DNA from 2 places in the Mesorhizobium sp. M0001 genome. Region 2 is predicted to be linked to the other one. Evidence: predicted binding sites of a transcription regulator. Region 2 holds the regulator's gene; the other holds the start of a gene.
The links. Region 2 encodes HrcA, which represses chaperone genes, less so after heat shock. Its sites were predicted from a motif close to GTTAGCACTCNCNNNNNGNGAGTGCTAAC; they were not measured.

Region 1 (5,620 bases), on a different contig from region 2:
GCCTCCGGCTCACGCATGCGATAGCCCATGCCGCGCACGGTTTCGATCATGTCGATGCCCATCTTCTTGCGCAGCCGGCCGACAAAGACCTCGATGGTGTTGGAATCGCGGTCGAAATCCTGGTCGTAGAGATGCTCGACCAGCTCGGTGCGCGACACCACCTCGCCCATATGGTGCATCAGATACGCCAGCAGGCGGAACTCATGCGAGGTCAGCTTCAGCGGCACGCCGTTGACATCGGCCTTGGAGGCCTTGGTGTCGAGGCGCAGCGGCCCGCAAGTGAGCTCGGACGAGGCATGGCCGGCGGCGCGGCGGATCAGCGCCCTCACCCTGGCCAGCACCTCCTCGATGTGGAACGGCTTGGTGACATAGTCGTCGGCGCCGGCATCGATGCCCGACACCTTGTCGCTCCAGCGGTCGCGCGCTGTCAGGATCAGCACCGGCATCTTGCGGCCGTTGCGGCGCCAGCGCTCGACGACGCTGATGCCGTCCATCTGCGGCAGGCCTATGTCGAGCACGACGGCATCGTAGGGCTCGGTGTCGCCGAGGAAATGCCCCTCCTCGCCGTCATAGGAGCGGTCGACGACATAGCCGGCATCGACCAGCGCGTCGGCCAGTTGCCGGTTGAGATCCTTGTCATCTTCGACGACGAGTACGCGCATGATCGGTCAGGCCTGTTGATGGGTCAGCTATAGGCCGATTCCGGTGGTCTGGGAAACGACCCTGCAAGGGGGAAGATTGGATCAGTTCGCCGGGACGACGATCTCGGAGCGGCGCGGACGCTGGCCGTCCTTGCCCGGCACAAGCACGACGATGACGCAGACCTCCTGGCCGCCACGCGTCGTCTGCGAAGCCTTGGCCAGCGTGCCGCCATTCTGCTCGGCAACCTGCTGGCCGATCGCGTAGCAATCCGCCGCGGCTGCCGGCGTCGCTTGCGACGCCAACAGGCCGGCCGCTGTGAGCGCCAGTATCGCGGTTCTGACATGAGAGCGAAGCGTTTTCATGGTCGGCGTTGTAACGCAACTGTGCTGAACGTGAAATGAACGGTGAACGGGTGAAAATCCATCCCCGCAATACCCCCTGCGCGCGCAACGAATGAATGCGATCCTACTGCCCAGTCCCTCAGACCGGGCAATGGATTCATAACCGGAAAACCGGCTGCGCGGCTATGGTGTTTGCGCGCAGGTTCTCAATTCGCAGCCAGATTGGGAACAGGTCAAGGCGAGACCATTCTGGGACCGCCCTAAATAGCGCGGGAAAACGTCAAATCATCGGAGTGCGCCATGACGGATAAACACCTTGCCGACCTTTACCGGGGCTATATCGCTTGCCTGAATGCCCAGGACTGGGCGAAACTTGGAGACTTTGTCGGCGACGAGGTGCAGCACAATGGCGAAATGCTCGGCCTGTCGGGTTATCGCCGTATGCTCGAAGGCGATTTCGAGGCGATACCCGACCTCCGCTTCAACATCGAACTGCTGGTCTGCCAGCCGCCGCGCGTGGCGGCGCGCCTGCATTTCGACTGTCATCCCAAGGGCGTGCTGTTCGGCCTGCCGGTGAACGGCAAGCGCGTGTCGTTCGCTGAGAATGTTTTCTACGAATTCGGAGAGGGTCGCATCCTCGAGGTGTGGTCAGTCATCGACAAGGCCGAGATCCAGGCGCAAATCTAGGTTGCTTCAATCACTTTGCTCGGTGAGAGCGCGTATCCGCAGCACCCCGTGGTAGAGCGCCAGGTCCTCGTCGTAGCGGGCCTCGGCGAACTCCAGGGACAGGCGGGTCTGGTCGCGCGAGCCGGTGGCGAAAGCGGCGCCGTCAAGGCGCGCCCGGATGCTGTCCATGATCAGACGCGTCTCGGCCTCGCCTTGCGCCTTCGACCAGACATGCAGCGTGATGAGCTGGTCGTCATCATTGTCGGCGCCGGTGTCCAGATCGAATGCGCTGGTCCTGCCATAGGTCACATAAGGGAAGGCGGCACTGTCGGCCGCCTGCTCGCGCAACCCGGCGCCGCCGAGCAGCGCCGTCAGCGAGGCATCGCTCTTCAATCTCATGAACAAGGCTTGCAGCAAATCGCCGGGCGCCGTCATCGTCGTCTCCGTTCGCCTGTCACGCTTTGAACAACCTCAGTTTCGCGCGCAACCTAACCGCGTTGCACGGATTGCGCCAGATGACGATCCGCCTGATGGAAGGCGGCGAATCGGGCGGCATGGCCCTTTCACGGACCGGGTTCTATTTGGCATGCGGGGAGTTTCAAGAAGGGTGTTATGAGGAGCCCTGTTTTCTCCGGCAATTCGAGGTCATTTCATGCGAACGCCACCGCTGCTGCCGGCCTTTGGAAAGCTTGGCGTCAAGCCCCCGGTCGCGATTGCGGCAGCACCCGCCCTGTCGAAGAGCACCGTGGCCCTGCGCATGCGCGAGATACTTTCAATGCATGGCGGCCTGGCCTTGAAGCTGTCGGTGGTGGCCTGACAATCCTGATCCTGGCGGCGGCATTTTTCATGTCAAGGGCCTGATGCCGATATGGCAAACCGCTACGCGTTGCGCATGGACGAGCCCGAGAGCTGGACTATCTTCGACATCTTCACCGGGCAGCCTGTCGAGCTTAAGCAACAGGTAATGGTGGCCATGAATTTGCGCGATGCGGAAGCGATGGCCGACCGCCTGAACAGCCGGGACGTCAAGCGGCGGGCAAAAGCCGACCGCAAGTCCTGACGCACGCTGATCTCAGCCGCTCTGATTGCAAGACGAACGCGCGCTAGCCGAAATCTGCGGCTGTGAGCACATAAATGCTCTTGCGGGTGCGGGCGTAGGCCTTGCTGGCAATGTCATGGATGGAGCTGGACGCGGTATCGAAGGCCGCCAGATAGGTGGCTTCCGCGGTCGCCGTCCCTGATGGCGCCTTCGAGAGGGCATCGGCGGCGACAGAGAAGGAAATCTGGAACATGCCGTCATGGCCGACAAAGCGGATGCGCTTGCCGGCCTCGTCATAGAAGCGGCTTGGATTGGGGAATGTCAGGCTCATGACGTGCCCCCCTTCGGCGCGGCGGCGGCTTTCTTGACGGTAGCCCGCTTCTTCTTCGGTGTCGGGTTCAAGGCTTCCGCGACGCGGTCGGCCTCTTCCTTGGCCAGGCGCAATTCCCTGAGCCTTGCCGTCTTGATCTCCCTGGCCCTCGCTTCGGACATGTAGTCGGAGGTTGCCTTGTTGCGCTCGGCCGTCTTCTTCTGCTTGTCCATGAAGCGGGCTTCAGCTTTTTCCATGATGCTCTGATTGCCTTCGGCCATCGCCTAAATCTCCTCGTGCCTGAAATGGTGAAATCGAACTTACGATATAAATAGTCGCTTTGGCCTCGAAATTCAATTTTTCGAAATATCTAGGCGCCTCGCGACGTTTCGAATCCGGCAGACATCATAATACTTTTTAATATTTAATTTTGGCCACGAATAATTTTTGGCACTCCTATCTATCGAGTGCCAATACGCCTATAAGAACGGCGCGGTCGCCTATGCCGGCCCCAGAAAGAAGTTCTCATGAAGTTTCGGCCACTCCACGACCGCGTCGTCATCCGGCGCGCCGAAGGCGATGTCAAATCCAAGGGCGGCATCATCATTCCCGACAATGCCAAGGAAAAGCCGCAGGAAGGCGAAGTCATCGCCGTTGGGCCGGGCGCACGCGACGAAAACGGCGCGCTTGTTCCGCTCGACGTCAAGGCCGGCGACTTCATCCTGTTCGGCAAATGGTCGGGCACCGAGGTCAAGATCGACGGCGAGGACCTGCTGATCATGAAGGAAGCCGACATTATGGGCGTCATCGACAAGAGCGAGACGGCCAATATCGGCAAGAGCGGGACGGTCGTCACCGAGAAGAGCGTCAAAGCCAAGAAGGCCGCCTGACCGGCCTGGCTTTGCCAGGCTCCGGCGAGCCGCTTGCTTCACCACACCAACGGGATTGAAAAAAATGTCTGCCAAGGAAATCAAATTCGCCACCGACGCGCGCGACCGCATGCTGCGCGGCGTCGAGATCCTCACCAATGCGGTGAAGGTCACGCTCGGCCCCAAGGGCCGCAACGTCATCATCGACAAGGCCTATGGCGCGCCGCGCATCACCAAGGACGGTGTGACGGTGGCCAAGGAAATCGAGCTTGCTGACAAGTTCGAGAACATGGGCGCGCAGATGGTGCGCGAAGTGGCTTCGAAGACCAACGACCTCGCCGGTGACGGCACCACCACCGCCACGGTGCTGGCCGCATCGATCCTGCGCGAAGGCGCCAAGCTGGTTGCCGCGGGCATGAACCCGATGGACCTCAAGCGTGGCATCGACCAGGCTGTCGCCGCCGTGGTCAAGGACATCAAGGCGAAGGCCAAGAAGGTCAAGTCGTCGGCCGAGATCGCGCAGGTCGGCACCATCGCCGCCAATGGCGATGCCAGCGTCGGCGCCATGATCGCCAAGGCGATGGACAAGGTCGGCAATGACGGCGTCATCACCGTCGAGGAGGCCAAGACCGCCGACACCGAACTCGACGTCGTCGAAGGCATGCAGTTCGACCGCGGCTATCTCTCACCCTATTTCGTCACCAATGCCGACAAGATGCGCGTCGAACTGGAAGAGCCTTACGTGCTCATCCACGAGAAGAAGCTCGGCAATCTGCAGGCGATGCTGCCGATCCTCGAAGCAGTGGTGCAGAGCGGCAGGCCGTTGCTGATCATCTCGGAAGACGTCGAAGGCGAAGCACTGGCGACGCTGGTCGTCAACAAGCTGCGCGGCGGCCTCAAGGTCGCGGCCGTCAAGGCGCCGGGCTTCGGCGATCGCCGCAAGGCGATGCTGGAAGACATCGCCGTGCTGACATCGGGCCAGATGATTTCCGAGGATCTCGGCATCAAGCTCGAAAACGTCACCATCGAGATGCTTGGCCGCGCCAAGCGCGTACTGATCGAGAAGGACACCACCACGATCATCGACGGCGCCGGCACCAAGGCGACCATCCAGGCGCGCATCGCGCAGATCAAGGGCCAGATCGAGGAGACCACGTCCGATTACGATAAGGAGAAGCTGCAGGAGCGGCTGGCCAAGCTCGCCGGCGGCGTCGCCGTGATCCGCGTCGGCGGCGTCACCGAGTCTGAAGTGAAGGAAAAGAAGGACCGCATCGACGACGCGCTGAATGCGACGCGCGCGGCGGTGGAAGAAGGCATCGTGCCCGGCGGTGGCGTGGCGCTTCTGCGCGCCAGATCGGCGCTGGCCGGGCTGACTGGCGCCAATGACGATGTGACGGCAGGCATTTCGATCGTGCTCAGGGCGCTTGAAGCGCCGATCCGCCAGATCGCCGAGAATTCCGGCGTCGAAGGCTCGATCGTCGTCGGCAAGCTGTCCGACAGCAAGGACCAGAATCAGGGCTTTGACGCCCAGAACGAGGTCTATGTCGACATGATCAAGGCCGGCATCGTCGACCCGGCGAAAGTGGTGCGCACCGCGTTGCAGGACGCCGGCTCGATCGCCGCCCTTCTGATCACCGCCGAAGCGATGATCACCGACGTTCCGGCCAAGGATGCGGCGCCTGCGGGCGGCGGTGGCGGCATGGGCGGCTACTGACCATCGCCCGAAAATTGCCCGCTGGAATCTGGGCGGGCA
Region 2 (5,620 bases):
TCTGGAGATCTCAAGATTTCGGTCAATCCAAACTCGAACACATCATCCGTGTTCAATGTCATCAAGGTCTCGTGGATCAGGAACGTCATCGCAGGAGTCACCTCGGATGCGGCGCTGGCACGCCAGCGGTTCAACAAGTCGACTTTCTAACATCCTTGCTCAAGCCGATAAATCGTCCAACAGCCCGGCCATTTGCCCTGTGGGCTCACCGCGCCAAATCCGCCACCACGGCATCGAGCACGATCATGCCGGCTGGCGTGGCGCGTAGCCTGGCATTGCCGATCGGCGCCACCAGCCCCTCATCCTGCAGCACGGTCAGCCGGGCGCTCGACAGGCCGCGCCCGGAAAACGCCTCGTAGCGGAAAAGGTCGATGCCTTCGGCCAACCTCAGCCCCATCAGCAGGAACTCGTCGGCCTCTTCGGAGCGCGTCAGGATCTCGCCGCCGGTGACGCCATGGCCCCTGGCCTCCACCAGATTGGCCCAGGTCTCCGGCATCCGCTCGGCGATCGTCACGGTGCGGTGGCCGTTCTCGATAAAGCGGCCATGCGCGCCCGGTCCGACGCCGACATATTCGCCATAGCGCCAATAGGTCAGATTGTGCCGGCTCTCGGCGCCCGGCCTGGCGTGGTTGGAAATCTCATAGGCCGGCAGGCCATGCGCTGCGGTGATCTCCTGCGTCAGCGCATAGAGATCGGCGGCCCGGTCATTATCGGGGATGATGAATTTGTTCGCCGCATGAAGGGCATGGAACGGCGTGCCTTCCTCGATGGTCAGCTGGTAGAGCGACAGATGGTCGGCGGCATGGCCGATCGCCTGTTCGAGCTCCGCCTGCCAGTCATCCAGCGTCTGGCCGGGGCGGGCGTAGATCAGGTCGAAGGAAAGTCTTGGGAATATGTCCCGTGCCAGGCCAATTGCATGCAGCGCCTCGTCGACATTGTGCAGCCGGCCGAGGAAGCGCAGATCCTTGTCGTTCAGCGCCTGCACGCCGAGCGACACACGGTTGACGCCGGCGGCGCGGTAGCCGCGAAATCGCTCGGCCTCGACCGAGGACGGATTGGCTTCCAGCGTCACCTCGATGCCGTCGGGCACCGTCCAGTTCTTCGCCACGGCGTCCAGCACCGCCCCCACCGTCTGCGGCTGCATCAGCGACGGTGTGCCGCCGCCGAGAAAGATACTGGTCACTTCGCGCGGCCCGGTCCGCTCGCTCATGGTCTTCAGCTCGTTCTCGAAGGCGCGGGCAAAGCGCTCCTGGTCGACCGGCTGGTGACGGACATGGCTGTTGAAGTCGCAATACGGGCATTTGGCGGCGCAGAACGGCCAATGGATGTAGACCCCGAAGCCCGGGCTGCGGTCCAGCGACATTAAGCTGAGCCTAACCTGGCGCGGGCGAATTTCTGGAAGGCGCGGGCGCGGTGCGACAGCGCCGTCGGCTGACCGGGCTTCCAGCCGTGTTTTTCCTCAGCGCTCATCTCGCCGAACGTCTTGTCGAAACCGTCGGGCAAAAACACCGGGTCGTAGCCGAAGCCCAGTTCGCCGCGCGGCGGCCACACCAGCGTTCCCTCAGCTTCGCCGCGATAATATTCAGCCTCGCCATTGGGGAAGGCCAGGCAGATGACGGCGACGAACCGCCCCTTGCGCTGCGCTGGCTTGGCGGCGCCGACCTCCTGCAAGGCCACTTCGGTGCGCTGCATGGCCATCCCGAAGTCGCGGCTGCCATCGGGAGCTTCGGCCCAATTGGCGGTGTAGACGCCGGGGGCGCCGTCGAGCGCGTCGACGCACAGGCCCGAATCGTCCGACAGCGCCGGCAGGCCGGTCGCCTTAGCCGCGGCGAAGGCCTTGATGTAGGCGTTTTCCTCGAAGGTGGTGCCGGTCTCCTCCGGTTCCGGCAAGCCGTAGTCCTTGGCCGACTTCGCCTCGAAGCCGAACGGACCCATCAAATCGGCGAATTCGCGCAGCTTGCCTTCATTGTGGCTGGCAACGACGATCTTCTTTCCATCGAGAGAATGCATCAAAGGCCCCAGATCCTTGGCTCGGCGAATTCGATCGAATTGCCCGAGGGGTCGCGTATGTAGATCGAGCGCCCGCCCTGCGGCCATTCGAATTCGCTTTCGATGGCGATGTTTTTCGCCTCAAGTTGCGCCTTCCACTGTGCGAGTTCATCCTCACTTGCGGCAAAGCAGAGATGGCCCTCGCCGACCGTGCCATGCGGCGGCACTTTCAGCCGCGCATCGGGCGCCGGCGGGATTTTGGTGGCTTCGGCGTTGAAGATGAGCAGCACGCCCGGGCCGCAGCGGAAGAAGAGATGGCGGCCGTCGACCTTGCCGAGGAGAGGGAGGCCGAGGACGTTGGAGTAGAAGGCTTCGGCAGCGGCGAGATCCGTGACGTAAAGCGCTGACTCAAGAATAGCGGAGGGTTGCATCAGGCACCCCCCTCTGCCCTGCCGGGCATCCCCCCCGCAAGGGGGGAGATTGGCAGTTCCGCTGGCGGCGTCTCAACGTTGATGGTTGGCGAAAACGGTAGCGACCTCTGATCTCCCCCCTTGCGGGGGAGATGGCCGGCAGGCCAGAGGGGGGTGTGAAGGATCGCCGACGTCATCACGTTAAATTCAATCAGGCCACAGCCATCTGCTGCAAGCTCACCAGCCGCTGAATGCCCTTCTTGGCCAACCCCATCAGCTCCGCGAACTGACCTTCCGAGAACGGCTCGCCCTCGGCGGTGCCCTGGATCTCGACGATGCCGCCCTTGCCGGTCATGACGAAATTGGCGTCGGTGCCGGCAGACGAATCCTCGATATAGTCGAGGTCGATGACCGGCTTGGCGTCGTGGATGCCGCAGGAAATTGCCGCGACATGGTCCTTCAGCACCTTGGCAACACTGGCCATCTGCCGCGCTTCCATCCAGCGCAGGCAATCGTAGAGCGCCACCCAGCCGCCGGTGATCGAGGCCGTGCGGGTGCCGCCATCGGCCTGGATGACGTCGCAGTCGACGGTGATCTGCTGTTCGCCCAGTGCCTGCAGGTCGACAACGGCGCGCAAGGAGCGGCCGATCAGCCGCTGGATTTCGAGCGTGCGGCCGCCTTGCTTGCCGGCCGAGGCTTCACGGCGCATGCGCTCGCCGGTCGAACGCGGCAGCATGCCGTATTCGGCCGTCACCCAGCCCTTGCCGGAATTGCGCATCCAGCCCGGCACCTTTTCCTCCAGGCTCGCCGTGCACAACACATGCGTGTCGCCGAATTTCACCAGGCACGAGCCTTCCGCGTGTTTGGAGACGCCGCGCTCGAAGGAGATGGCGCGCATTTCGTCGGCTTGGCGTTTAGAAGGGCGCATCGAGGCCTCTTTCTGTTCTTTTACGGTTGCGTCGGCGGCTTGTAGACGCATGCAGCCCATGGCGCAAAGGAAAAGGCCGGGCGATCTGGCACAGACGCCGGGTTGCGCGGGGGCGATGGAAGTCTATATCCTTGAGCCGGAGGTTTTTGGCTCGAATGACCAAGGCAGTCACCGAACCCAGTCTGCTGGCGCCCGCGCTGCAATCGCTCGACATGCGTTCGCGCGACATTTTTAGGCGCATCGTCGAATCCTATCTGAAGGACGGTGAGCCTGTGGGATCGCGCAGCCTGTCGCGCATCCTGCCGTCGTCGCTGTCGCCGGCCACCATCCGCAATGTGATGAGCGACCTCGAACATCTCGGCCTGATCTATGCCCCGCATATCTCGGCCGGGCGCCTGCCGACCCAGACCGGCCTGCGCTTCTTCGTCGATGCCTTCATGGAGCTTGGCGATCTCTCCGACGAGGAACGCCGGGTCATCGAGGCGCAGGTGCGCGCCTCCGGCTCGGGCGCGACGCTGGAACACATGCTGACCGAGGCCAGCCAGATGCTGTCGGGCATGTCGCGCGGCGCCGGCCTGGTGCTCGCCACCAAGAACGAGGTGGCGCTGAAGCACATCGAGTTCATCCAACTCGAGCCGACCAAGGCGCTGGCGGTGATGGTGTCGCAGAATGGCGATGTCGAGAACCGCGTCGTCGACCTGCCGGCCGGCATCACCGTCTCGCAGCTGCACGAGGCCTCCAACTTCCTCAACGCCCATATCAGGGGCCGCACGCTCGCCGAGGCGCGCATCGAGATCGCCCGCATCAAGGACGAGACCAGGGCAGCGCTGGACACGCTGTCGCAGGATCTGGTCGAGAAAGGCCTGGCGGTGTGGGCCGGCGCCGATAGCGGCCTGCCGGCGCGCCTTATCGTGCGCGGCCGCGCCAATTTGCTCGAAAACGTCACCGCCCAGGCCGATATCGAATTGCTGCGGCACCTGTTCGAGGATCTGGAGACGCAGGACGGGCTGATCCAGCTGCTCGACCTCGCAGAGGACGGCCCCGGCGTGCGGATCTTCATCGGCTCGGAAAACAAGCTGTTCTCGCTCTCCGGCTCGTCGCTGGTCGTGGCGCCTTACCGCGACAAGGACGCCCGCGTCGTCGGCGCGCTCGGCGTCATCGGCCCGACCAGGCTGAATTATGCCCGCATCGTGCCTATGGTCGACTACACTGCGCAATTGATTACCCGGATGTTAAGATAATTCCGAAGCCGGGATCACCGTAAAGGAGGGCGCAGAATGGCGCTTGAATCGTTCAAGGCCCAGATCAGCATGCTGCTCGAAGAAATGGTCAACCAGCCGGAGGACGAGCACGAAATCCAGGAGCAGCTGCGCGAAAAACTGCGCGAAATGCGCGCCATGGGCTTGCCGCTGCCGGAAGATCTCGTCGCATTGGAAAAGCGTCTCGACGACGATCTCGACGTCGAAGAGGAAAGTTGAGCGGTTCTCTCGTCGAATCTGCGCGCGCGCACGCTTCTCTTTTGCGGCGGCCGCACAATATCTCCCTTGTCGTGACGCGCCGACGGCGCGAGTTCGAGGAGAACAGCATGATCCGGATTGCCGGCTTCGCAGGCCTTGCCCTGCTTCTGGCCACCAGCGCCTTCGCCCAGCAGGCTGATCAACTGCTGCTGACCGGCAAGGACGCTTTCGGCGACTGGAAGGCCGACAAGCCAGGTGTGCGCCGGCTGATTAGGCCGGATGATCTGAAAAGACCCAACATCACCGGATCCGCCTCCAACAGCGCCGGCCTCGGCGATCGGCCCGAGGGCGCGAAGCCCGTCCTGCCGCCTGGGTTTTCGGCCGAACTGGTTGCTTCCGGCATTTCCAATCCGCGGGTCGTGCGCGTGGCGCCGAACGGCGACCTGTTCGTCGCCGACAGCGACGCCAACCAGATCCGCATCTATCGGCTGGCCAAAGGTAGCGCGAAGCCGGCCGAAGAGGGCATTTTTGCCGACAATCTCAACCAGCCCTATGGCATCGCCTTCTACCCGCCTGGCGACAAGCCGCAATGGGTCTACGTCGCCAACAACGACAGCGTGGTCCGCTACGCCTATCGCGACGGCGACCTTAAAGCGTCCGGCGAACCGGAGACGATTGTCTCCGACATCCCTACCGGCGGCCACTGGACCCGCGATATCGCCTTCTCGCCGGACGGGAAGACGCTGTATCTCTCGGTCGGCTCCGGATCGAACGTCGCGGAGGGCATGCAGAAGGCACCGAAGGGCGGCCTTGACGCCTGGGCAAAATCACAGCCA

Region 1: the regulator HrcA is predicted to act here: its motif matches at 3,445-3,473, upstream of NKK50_RS20065 (co-chaperone GroES).

Annotation. Positions count from the first base shown of each region.
Region 1 is NZ_JAMYVS010000007.1:56,568-62,187, reverse strand. Features, by position in the region: gene NKK50_RS20105 (response regulator transcription factor) at 1-662, opposite strand, end outside; gene NKK50_RS20110 (ATP-binding protein) at 1-13, opposite strand, end outside; gene NKK50_RS20100 (hypothetical protein) at 744-1,004, opposite strand; gene NKK50_RS20095 (ester cyclase) at 1,284-1,670, shown strand; gene NKK50_RS20090 (DUF3168 domain-containing protein) at 1,677-2,084, opposite strand; gene NKK50_RS20085 (hypothetical protein) at 2,302-2,466, shown strand; gene NKK50_RS20080 (hypothetical protein) at 2,518-2,709, shown strand; gene NKK50_RS20075 (DUF1488 family protein) at 2,753-3,019, opposite strand; gene NKK50_RS20070 (hypothetical protein) at 3,016-3,279, opposite strand; gene NKK50_RS20065 (co-chaperone GroES) at 3,526-3,888, shown strand; gene groL (chaperonin GroEL) at 3,953-5,581, shown strand.
Region 2 is NZ_JAMYVS010000006.1:200,368-205,987, reverse strand. Features, by position in the region: gene NKK50_RS19065 (hypothetical protein) at 1-134, opposite strand, end outside; gene hemW (radical SAM family heme chaperone HemW) at 206-1,363, opposite strand; gene rdgB (RdgB/HAM1 family non-canonical purine NTP pyrophosphatase) at 1,363-2,010, opposite strand; gene NKK50_RS19050 (VOC family protein) at 2,010-2,420, opposite strand; gene rph (ribonuclease PH) at 2,611-3,327, opposite strand; gene hrcA (heat-inducible transcriptional repressor HrcA) at 3,483-4,568, shown strand; gene NKK50_RS19035 (hypothetical protein) at 4,605-4,805, shown strand; gene NKK50_RS19030 (PQQ-dependent sugar dehydrogenase) at 4,913-5,620, shown strand, end outside.